Regions from separate parts of the Desulfoplanes sp. PS50 genome, predicted to be linked through region 2. Evidence: riboswitches for the same ligand, from Rfam matches in the RefSeq annotation. Region 2 holds a riboswitch; each other region holds the start of a gene.

Region 1 (3,278 bases), on a different contig from region 2:
TTTTTGTGCTATTCCGGCGCGATGATGATCCTGGTCCTGGATATCGGGCAGCCGCTTCGGGCCTGGTTCGGATACTGGCATCCCAACGTCCATTCCATGCTCACGGAAGTTATCTTCTGCATCACCTGTTATTGTACCGTACTGATCATCGAGTACGTTCCCCTGATCCTGGAAAACCGGGTCCTGAACAAAAACAGGTTCCTGCACCATCTGGCTCATAACTTCCATGTGTACATGCCGCTCTTTGCCGGCATCGGCACCTTTTTGTCCTTCTTCCACCAGGGTTCCCTGGGCGGGATGTACGGCGTGCTTTTCGGACGTCCCTATGCCTTTCGCGAAGGATTCTTCATCTGGCCCTGGACATTTTTCCTGTTCATCGCCTCGGCCATCGCCTCGGGTCCTTCCTTCACCCTGCTGGTGAACAAGCTCGTGGAACTCATGTCCGGCAAGAGACTGGTGGATGACGCGACCAAGGAACTCATGGCCAAAATCTCAGGGCTGTTGCTGTCCTTCTATATCTTCTGGAAGATTCTGGACACCTGGGCCTGGGCCACTGGAGTGCTGCCCAAGGCCGGACTGACCTTTGAGGAGATGTTCTTCGGTTCCGCCTACGGGCAATGGCTCTTGTGGTCCGAGCTTTTCGTCTGCGGTGTGGTTCCGGCAATCATGCTCGTGGTTCCGGGCATCCGTAAGATCCATGGTCTGATGTATCTGGCCGCTCTGCTCAATTGCACGGGCATTGTGATCAATCGTTTTGTCCAGACCGTCCAGACCATGGCCCACCCGGTGATGCCCTTTGATGACTGGCAGGTCTATTTCCCCAACTGGGCGGAATGGTCCACTACCCTCATGATCCTGGCCTATGGAGCGCTGCTCCTGAGTCTGTCCTACAGGTATCTGCCTATCTTTCCCAAGGAAAAGCAGCTCAACTCCTAGATCTTTTCTTCGGGACTCTCTGTATCACCAACAAGGCCGCCATTTGGCGGCCTTGTTGGTTTGAAACGGACCCGGGCCCTGACATCGTGGTGCAGATGAAAAATAGGCCCAGCGATTCATAGACAAAGAAAGATCCTGTGTGTTCGGACGCAGAGGCCAGGCGGCAGGAAGAGGATATAGGTCGATATATCGCGTTATCCAGAGGAAACCTGTTGGTTGGTTGTGGAAAACTGTTGATGGCATCGCTTGGGACCACACGGTGTGGTTTTGATGATTGGTTCCTCCAACCGATCGACCCGATTCAGGCAGTTGAACGTTTGGGTTCTCAAATACCAATTTTATCATTGCCAAAACCTGATCACGAAGATAAAAAATCAGACTTTGTCACCACTTCTTCAGGCCGCCCGGCAGGGCTTTGTCGGCAATCCGGTGAAATTCCGGAACGGTTCCGCCACTGTGAGCTCTAGCCCCTCTGATGACCGAGGACGGCTGGTGCGAGTCAGACGCCCGGCTTGAAGCATCTCCATGACCGGTTCCGCATCCGGAACCCGGCTCGAGAAATCCAATCATGTGTCGATCAGGGAGACCCCCTTCCCTGAACCATTCTTTCCAGATCACCCGTCTTCGATTGTGCCGAGGCACGCCTGTACTTCCTTGAATTGTCGGAAATCAGTGTCTTTTTGCGTGTCGTGTTCCGGGTGGTTGTGGAACAACCCTTCAAGAGGAATCATCGTGCCAGGAATTCATACCAAGCATATCATCAAACGTGACGGATCCATTGCAGAATGGAATGCAGCCAAGATTCAAACCGCCATTCACAAGGCCCTCCAGTCCCAGAAAATCAATGACATCCTTTTGGCCAAACGATTGACCAAGAGGGTGGAGCAATTGCTCGAGGGAGATGATTGCCCCCATATCGAGGATGTCCAGGACCGGGTCGAGCAGGTTCTGGTCCAGCAGAACCTCCCCCGGGTGGTCAAGGCGTACATCCTGTATCGGGACAGTCGCAGGCGGGCCAGGGAGGCTGAGGCGGATTTCGTGCGTGATACCATTGACGGGTATGTCCAGGAATTCGACTGGCGGTCCAAGGAAAATTCCAATGTCAGCCATTCATTCCAGGGGCTTATCCTGCACACCTCGGGGTCGGTCCAGGCCCGGTATGCCCTGGAGGCCTTTCCCGAGCACATTCGCCAGGCCCACCGCAATGGCTATTTCCACATCCATGATCTTTCCTTTGGCCTGGCCGGGTATTGCGCCGGGTGGAGTCTCAAGGATCTGTTGCTCGAAGGGTTCAACGCCCCGGGATTTTGTTCCAGCAAGCCGCCCAAACATCTTGATTCCGCCCTCATGCAGATGGTCAATTTCCTGGGTACGCTTCAAAACGAATGGGCCGGGGCCCAGGCCTTCAACAATATCGACACCCTGCTCGCTCCGTACATCGAACTGGACGGACTTTCCTACGAGCAGGTCAAGCAGGAGATGCAGAAGTTCATCTTCAATCTGAACACCACCTCTCGCTGGGGGGGACAGAGTCCGTTCACCAATTTCACCATGGACCTGCATTGTCCCAAATCCATGGCCGAGGAGCCTGTGGTCATCGGCGGCAAATATCATGAGAGTAAGACGTATAAAGAGTTCCAGAAGGGTCAGGATCTTTTTAACAAGGCCTTTTTGGAGGTCATGCTCGAAGGGGATTCCTACGGAAAAATCTTTTCCTATCCCATACCCACCTATAACGTGACTCCGGATTTTCCCTGGGAGAGCGAAGTCGGTGCGCTGCTTCTTCAGGTCACCGCCAAGTACGGAGCCCCCTATTTCCAGAATTTCATCAATTCAGACCTCTCCCCCGAGGACGTCAGGTCCATGTGCTGCCGGCTGCAGATGGACCTGCGCGAGCTGCGCAAGAAGACTGGTGGTCTGTTCGGTTCCGGGGACATGACCGGCTCCATTGGTGTGGTCACCCTGAACCTGCCCAAGTATGCCTTTTTGTCGCGGAGCGAGGAGGAATTTCTGGATCTGATCACGGAACACGCCGAGTTGGCGAGAGAGGCCCTGGAGCTCAAGCGCAAGACCATTTCATCATTTCTGGACCGTGGATTCTACCCCTTTACCCAGCGGTATCTGAAACAGGGATTCAAGAACCATTTTTCAACCATTGGACTGGTCGGTGGCCATGAGGCCTGTCTGAATCTGATCGGGAAAGGAATCGAGACCGTCCAAGGCAGGGAACTCATGGAGCGGGCTCTGGATCATCTGCGTGATCTGATGACCCATTTTCAGGAAGAAACCGGCAATCTGTACAATCTTGAAGCCACCCCTGCCGAGGGAACCTGCTATCGACT
Region 2 (3,278 bases):
CATGGTTCCAGCCCCGACCTTGGAAACTGCCCATGATCCAGAAGACCATGGCGCTGACCGCCTCCTCGTCCAGGGCCTTGAGCAGGGAGATGAGCGCGGCCAGAAAGGTAGCCACCACGATCCCGGCCAGAATCAGGGTTTCGCGGCGGAGTTCCCCGTTGATCCGACCCAGTCCGATGACCACCACCAGGGCCCCCAGGGAACCGGCCAGCCCGGCCAGGGGAAGCAGGCTCAAACCGAACACGGTCCGTGAAATCCCCAGATAGATGACCAGGGTGGCCCCGAAGGCCGCACCGCTGGAAACCCCCAGGGTGAAGGGGTCGGCCAGGGGATTGCGCAAAAGTCCCTGAAACACGGTACCGGCCACGCCCATGCACGCGCCCACCAGACAGGAAAGTACGATCCGGCTGAGGCGGATGTCCAGAACGACCACCTCCCAGGAGGGATCTCCGGACAGGTCGCGCGCACCGATCACTTCCAGGACCCGGGTCCACAGGATGGACATGACCTTGTTCGCCGGAATGTCCATGGGGCCGAACAGGCAGGCGGCAAGAATCGATCCGGCAAGGACGGCAATCAGGATGATCACCGAATGACGTAATCTGGGGCCTTTGCGCCTGATGGTGGGTGATTCGGTGGGCATGGGGTTCGTCCCGGGACGTGGCGGGTAAAAGGTAATCAACCTGTAGGGGCACGGCGCGCCGTGCCCGTGTTGGTATCCTGGAATACTCTGCATTTGCATGCCAAGATCAAAGGAGGACCAACGGTTTGTAAAGAATGTTTTTCCGCACCTCCCGGGGTGCGGAAAAACGAGGCACGGCACGCCGTGCCCCTACGGGGGGAATTGTTTCCCAAGGCGTCCGGAAGGGATGCCCCGACCTTGCGCAACGGCTTATTACAGATGGGCCATGGCGACCTTGAGGTGATCGATCCAGAGATCCACGATGGCGTCGTATTCGCCCGTTCCCTTGAGCACGGGGACGCAGGTGATCCCGGCCCCTGTGAGCACGGATTTCCAGGAATCGTCCTCGTCACCGGCCATGTCGTTGCGGGCGTGATCCCCGGCCACGGACATCAGGGGCAACAGATAAGCCTTTGTGATCCCGCGCTGTTTCAGCCCGCTCAGCACATCATCCAGGGTCGGGCTGCCTTCAACGGTTCCCACGAAGACATTGGGATCCATCCTGGAAAAATAATACTGCAGGGCGGGGTAGTAGATATTTGCCGCGTGCGGGGTGCCGTGGCCCATGAGCACGATGGCCTCGTCGGCTTTGCGCTCTTTGGGAAACTGCGCAGCCATGATTTTGACCGCCTTTTCCACGTCTTCCGGGGAATAGAGCAGCGGGGTGCCCACGAACACGGTTTGGATCCCCTTGGGCATAGCCTCGAACCGTTGGGCCGTGGTTTTCAATCCGGTGTATTCCTTGCCGGGAATGGTGTGCAGGGACTGAACCGCCACATGGGTGAAGTCATCGTCCATCATTTTGGCCAGTCCCTCGGCCGGGGAGTCGATGTGCGTGCCTTCCTTGGCCAGTTTGTGGCGGATGATCTTTGAGGTGTAGGCCCAGCGGACCTCCACCCCGGGAAAGGTTTTTTTGACCCGGGTGTCGATCGTCTTGAATACGGTTGCGGCCTCGGGAACCGTCGTTCCAAAGGCGACCAGGAGGATGCCCTTTTTTTCGGGCCGGGGTTGGTGGTGGCCGTGGGCCAGGAGCTGACCGGCCTGCAGAACGAGCAGACAGACCGCAATGAACAGAACGCGTGTGATACTCTGGGACATGATCTTGCCTCCATGGGAAAGATCGGGCTTGTGTGCGGGAATAAAAAAAACCTCTCCCTGGGCAATGGCGCACGGAGAGGTTTTTTGAAAATCCCCTGGGATCTTTTCCAAGCAAAGCCCCGTTACTGGAAAAGAAGACGCAAATGGCCATGGCTGGGCGGGTCTTCCGGCTCTTCTCCTCTCTGACTCGGCCTTCCCGGGGGTGTCCCAGTGGCACGCAGGGAGTCAGAGATTAGGGGGAGAATCACGGCGGCGGGTCCGCTCCCGATTTGCACGGGATTCCGTTCTTGGGCGGCAGGCGCCCATTTTTTTGCTGCTGCAAAGTTCCTGGGACCTCCTGTACGGAGGGCTAGGTGTCCGTATCCGGACAGAGCAGCAAGGTGTTTTTCACCCAGCTGATCTCTCGAGTATTTCAGAAGGGCTGGAGCGTCAAGCGGGCAGGGACATGATCCAGGACTGATGTGTATGCATGACAGGCTCACCCCGTCCGGACCGGATTGAAACTCCCTTGCCGGCCTCGTACCATCACGTCGTTGTTCGATACCGGCTGGATGTTTCTGAAAGATGTCGGGCAACGACGTGATGAACGATGCCTGGCTCGGTCAGACAGTCAATCCGGTCCGGACGGGGTGAGCCGGTCATGCTCTTCAGACGGGTGGATGAGAACAAATCTGTCGTGGACGGTACAGGGGATTATCCTGCACTCGTCACGCCCATGCCAGATAGGGCAGCGCCACAACAATGATTGTTCCGATACGCAAAAGCTGGCTCAGGCAGAGCTGTTTCAGGGCCAGGGAAGGGGAGAAGATGCCGGCCTGGGCGGGAAGCTGGTGGCGCAGGGCCCGGATGGGGGTGGCGGCTATGGTCCCGATGATCAGGGCCAGGACCGTCTGTTTGACGCTCAGCACCCCACCGTCCAGAAGCGCACCTGCCGCGGCCGCACCGGAGGTGAATTCCGCGGCCAGGGTGACGATGACTACGCTGGCGCTCTCCACGGGAAAAAAGTTCAGGGACAGGGCGTGTGCCAGACCGGTACGCAGGTATTCAAAAAATCCCAGATGGTTGAGCAGAAAAACGATGATGTAGATCGGGATCGTGTAAAGAACAATGCGGGTAAAGCGTTTTTTGAAAATCGTTACAAAACCTCTGCTGCGGGAGGGGGTGGTTGATGTTGCTTCTCTGTCTTCGGGTGGTTCGGCGGGCCGTGAGGGGTTGTTGCCCAGGGTTATCCGGCAATAGACAAGCACGAGCAGGCTCTTGAGTCCGGCAGCGGTCAGGCAGATTCCCAGGTAGATGAGGCCTGCGGTCTTGACCAGGGGGGCGATGATGAAAAAGGTGGTTGGAAGATGGACCAGAAAGACCGGGAGCCCGGTGTTGACCAGGTAGGTCAGGGTCATCTCTCTTTTGGTGATACGTCCTTCCTTGTGGTATCCCGCAAGCAGGGTATTGGCGGCCAGGTTGGAGGCAAAGGCGGTCACAAAGGCGGTCGAGCTTTCAT
Region 3 (3,278 bases), on a different contig from region 2:
AGCAGGTCCTCCTCCCTGAAAGGGGTTGCCCGCAGCTGACGGGACAGCAGTACCGGCAAGCAGCATGAAAAGTGAAGTCGCTAGTAAAAATCTGGTCATTGGCGTTCCTTGAATGTGATGATGATGTCTTCGGGATAGATCTGACCGTAATAAAAGGCGTCGGCCGGATTATCCTCGATGTCCCAACCGACCTCGAATTGTTTTGCAGCGTTCACCTTCACCGGGTCCCGGGCGAGGGCTATGTCCGTGTAATACGTGTCATCGTACATGGAAAACCTGATCTCCTTGACAGTGGCCGCAGCCCGCACATGACAAGGGACGAAGAAGATATAGGTCATGACCCCGTCACGAAGAGTGGCGGAAAAATCCTTCACAAACTCCACAACAAAGGGATCGCCCCCGATGCGTATGCGGGTGAAATACCCGAATTCCCGAAGATTGGAAAAGGCCCCATTCCTGACCCCTTCCACCTCCTCCGGCTCGAAACAGTGATTGCCGTTTGTATCGAAATCATAGGCGATCATGTTGCTGAACATCTCGTCAAAGACCCAAGCGACCTTGAATCCGGCTAGACCATTATCGTCAAAAACCACGTCAATCCGTGCCTCCACATACACATGGGGATGGGCTGATACCGAACACGGCATCAGCAGGACCAGACAAATCAGAACCGGCAGAAAGACATTGCAGCGCCTGCTCTTCAAGCCCGGACCAACAGTGATTTTCAAAAGAGACAGGCAGGCGAACAACCAATAGAACATTCTCATGAAGCAGACACATCCTAAGAAAATACGCCAATGTATTAACGTGTTGTGGTTCTGTTAGAGAAACAAGGCATGCCTTGTTTCTACGGATACCGGATGGGCGGATAAACGGTTGCGCACACTGACGATATCCCCACGACCGATCGAAACAGCCCGTGCCACCCAATCATTCAGGACGAAAAATTTGCCCGGGATCAACCATGAGGTCAATGGTTGATCCCAAGACAGGCTTACTCTCATCCAGAATGCCTAAAATATCAAATTTTCCCCGTGATTGATTCCTACAAACGTCGCTTGACAATTTGTCAACGTCTAAATATCAATATATCTTTATATAGTTATACAAACAAGTATGCTTCAATCTCTTTCCCAGGAGGAAACCAAACCACACTATATTGTTTGATGCGCAGCGAGAAACGGAAGACGGTGAAAATCCGTAGCAGACGCGCTGCCGTGACCGGTCGATCCCGTCCGCAATCACTGAGGTTCCCAGTGCCTCGGGAAGGTTGTGCGACACCCGTGCATGTCGGGATATATATCTGATTTCATCAGACCGGAAGCCGGAAGACGTCTCGCAAGCGCCTGCCCACCTCGCGTCAAAGGTGACCGCAGTGCGGCCCGGTCAGTCCGGGACGCACACATGTAATCAAGGAGTTATCAGACATGCTCACACACACATTGGGATTCCCTCGCATGGGGGCGAACCGCGAACTCAAGAAAGCGGTCGAAAGCTATTGGAAAGCGGATATTACTGAACAAGAACTAAGGGCGAGGAGCGCTGCCCTGCGATTGCGCCATTGGCAGATGCAGGTCGAAAACGGCGTGGATCTGATTCCGGTGGGAGATTTTTCCCTGTACGATCACATCCTCGACATGTGCGTCACCCTGGGGGCCGTTCCGGAACGATATGGTCCCGCACCAGCGCCCTTGGACACGAATACCTATTTTGCCATGGCCCGGGGACGGGGCGGAACCGCTCCGGTAACGGCCATGGAAATGACCAAATGGTTCGACACCAACTATCACTATCTGGTCCCGGAATTCACCCCGGATCAAACCTTCTCCCTTTCCTGCGACAGGCTGATTCATCAGGTTCGCGAGGCCGGAAAGGCCGGCTTCAGGGCCAAGGCCGTGATCACGGGTCCGTTTACCTTTCTCGGGCTCGGCAAATCCACGGTTCGGGGTTTCGACCGCTGGAAACTGCTGGAGGAGATCGTCCCTGTGTACGTCCGTCTCGTGGAGACCCTGTCTCAGGAATGCGATTGGATACAGATCGACGAACCCATTCTGGTGACCGACGTGAACCCCCGCATTCTGGAACGACTCGGCGATGTTTATAGAACACTGGTTCAGGCTGCCTCCCCGGCAAAGATCATCCTGACGACGTATTTCGGTGATCTGGGCGAATCCCTGCAAACGGTTCTCTCCCTGCCCGTGGCCGGGGTGCATCTGGATCTGGTCCGGGCACCGTCACAGCTAAAAAGAGCTCTCGCAACCCTCCCTGAGGACAAAATCCTTTCCCTGGGAGTGGTGAACGGGCGCAACATCTGGCGTGGCGACCTGGACACCTGCCTCGAAATGATCAAAAAAGCCCACGCCGCACTGCCCGATGACCGTCTGATGCTCGCGCCCTCCTGCTCCCTGCTCCACGTCCCCCTGGATCTGGACCTGGAGACCGAACTCGACCCGGAAATCAAGTTCTGGCTCGCCTTTGCCAAACAGAAATGCCGGGAACTGGAGGTCCTGGCCAGGGCCGCTCGGAATGAGGATGTCGAGCCCGAACTGGCCGAAACCCGAACCATCCTCGATGCCAGAAAGACAAGCCATCTGGTGGTCAGCACCGCTGTAAAGCAACGACTAAAACAGCTGACTCCGGCCATGACCCTGCGCGCCTTGAGCTATTCCGAACGGGCAAAGATCCAGCGCGCCGGCCTCGGCCTTCCCCTGCTGCCCACCACGACCATCGGCTCCTTCCCCCAGACCGCAGACATCAGGGAAGCGCGCAGGCAATTCAAGACCGGCAAGTTATCGGAAGAGGGGTACAAGGCGATCATGCGCAGCCACATTGCCGACACGGTCAAACGCCAGGAAACCATCGGCCTGGACGTGCTTGTCCATGGCGAGGCCGAACGCAACGACATGGTGGAATATTTCGGTGAACAGTTGGAAGGATTCGCCTTCACCAAGCACGGATGGGTGCAGAGTTACGGCTCAAGATGCGTCAAACCGCCGATTATTTATGGTGACGTATGGCGTCCACGTCCCATGACCGTCTCATGGACAACCTATGCCCAGTCCAAGACCGAACGCCCCATGAAAGGCATGCTCACCGGACCGGTGACCATGCTCTGCTGGAGCTTCGTGCGTGACGACCAGCCCAGGGAAATCACGTGCCGCCAGATCGCACTGGCTATCCGCGATGAGGTCAGGGATCTGGAAAAGGCGTCCATCTCCATCATCCAGATCGACGAACCCGCCCTGCGCGAACGCCTCCCTCTAAAAAAGACCGCATGG

Evidence for each region. Region 2 has a riboswitch for cobalamin ahead of ACTVJH_RS13785 (sirohydrochlorin cobaltochelatase). Riboswitches for the same ligand answer to the same signal wherever they lie in the genome.
Region 1: it holds a riboswitch for cobalamin, as region 2 does, so the genes downstream of both, ACTVJH_RS01055 (ribonucleoside triphosphate reductase) here and ACTVJH_RS13785 (sirohydrochlorin cobaltochelatase) in region 2, are expected to answer to the same signal.
Region 3: it holds a riboswitch for cobalamin, as region 2 does, so the genes downstream of both, metE (5-methyltetrahydropteroyltriglutamate--homocysteine S-methyltransferase) here and ACTVJH_RS13785 (sirohydrochlorin cobaltochelatase) in region 2, are expected to answer to the same signal.

What each region holds. Positions count from the first base shown of each region.
Region 1 covers NZ_JBSPZA010000001.1:232,996-236,273, forward strand. The annotation lists gene qrcD (menaquinone reductase integral membrane subunit QrcD) at 1-936, shown strand, start outside; cobalamin riboswitch at 1,317-1,466, shown strand; gene ACTVJH_RS01055 (ribonucleoside triphosphate reductase) at 1,669-3,278, shown strand, end outside.
Region 2 covers NZ_JBSPZA010000037.1:5,070-8,347, reverse strand. The annotation lists gene ACTVJH_RS13790 (FecCD family ABC transporter permease) at 1-643, opposite strand, end outside; gene ACTVJH_RS13785 (sirohydrochlorin cobaltochelatase) at 896-1,891, opposite strand; cobalamin riboswitch at 1,942-2,063, opposite strand; gene ACTVJH_RS13780 (nucleoside recognition domain-containing protein) at 2,488-3,278, opposite strand, start outside.
Region 3 covers NZ_JBSPZA010000023.1:10,437-13,714, reverse strand. The annotation lists gene ACTVJH_RS10855 (HoxN/HupN/NixA family nickel/cobalt transporter) at 1-99, opposite strand, end outside; gene ACTVJH_RS10850 (DUF1007 family protein) at 96-767, opposite strand; cobalamin riboswitch at 1,183-1,333, shown strand; gene metE (5-methyltetrahydropteroyltriglutamate--homocysteine S-methyltransferase) at 1,428-3,278, shown strand, end outside.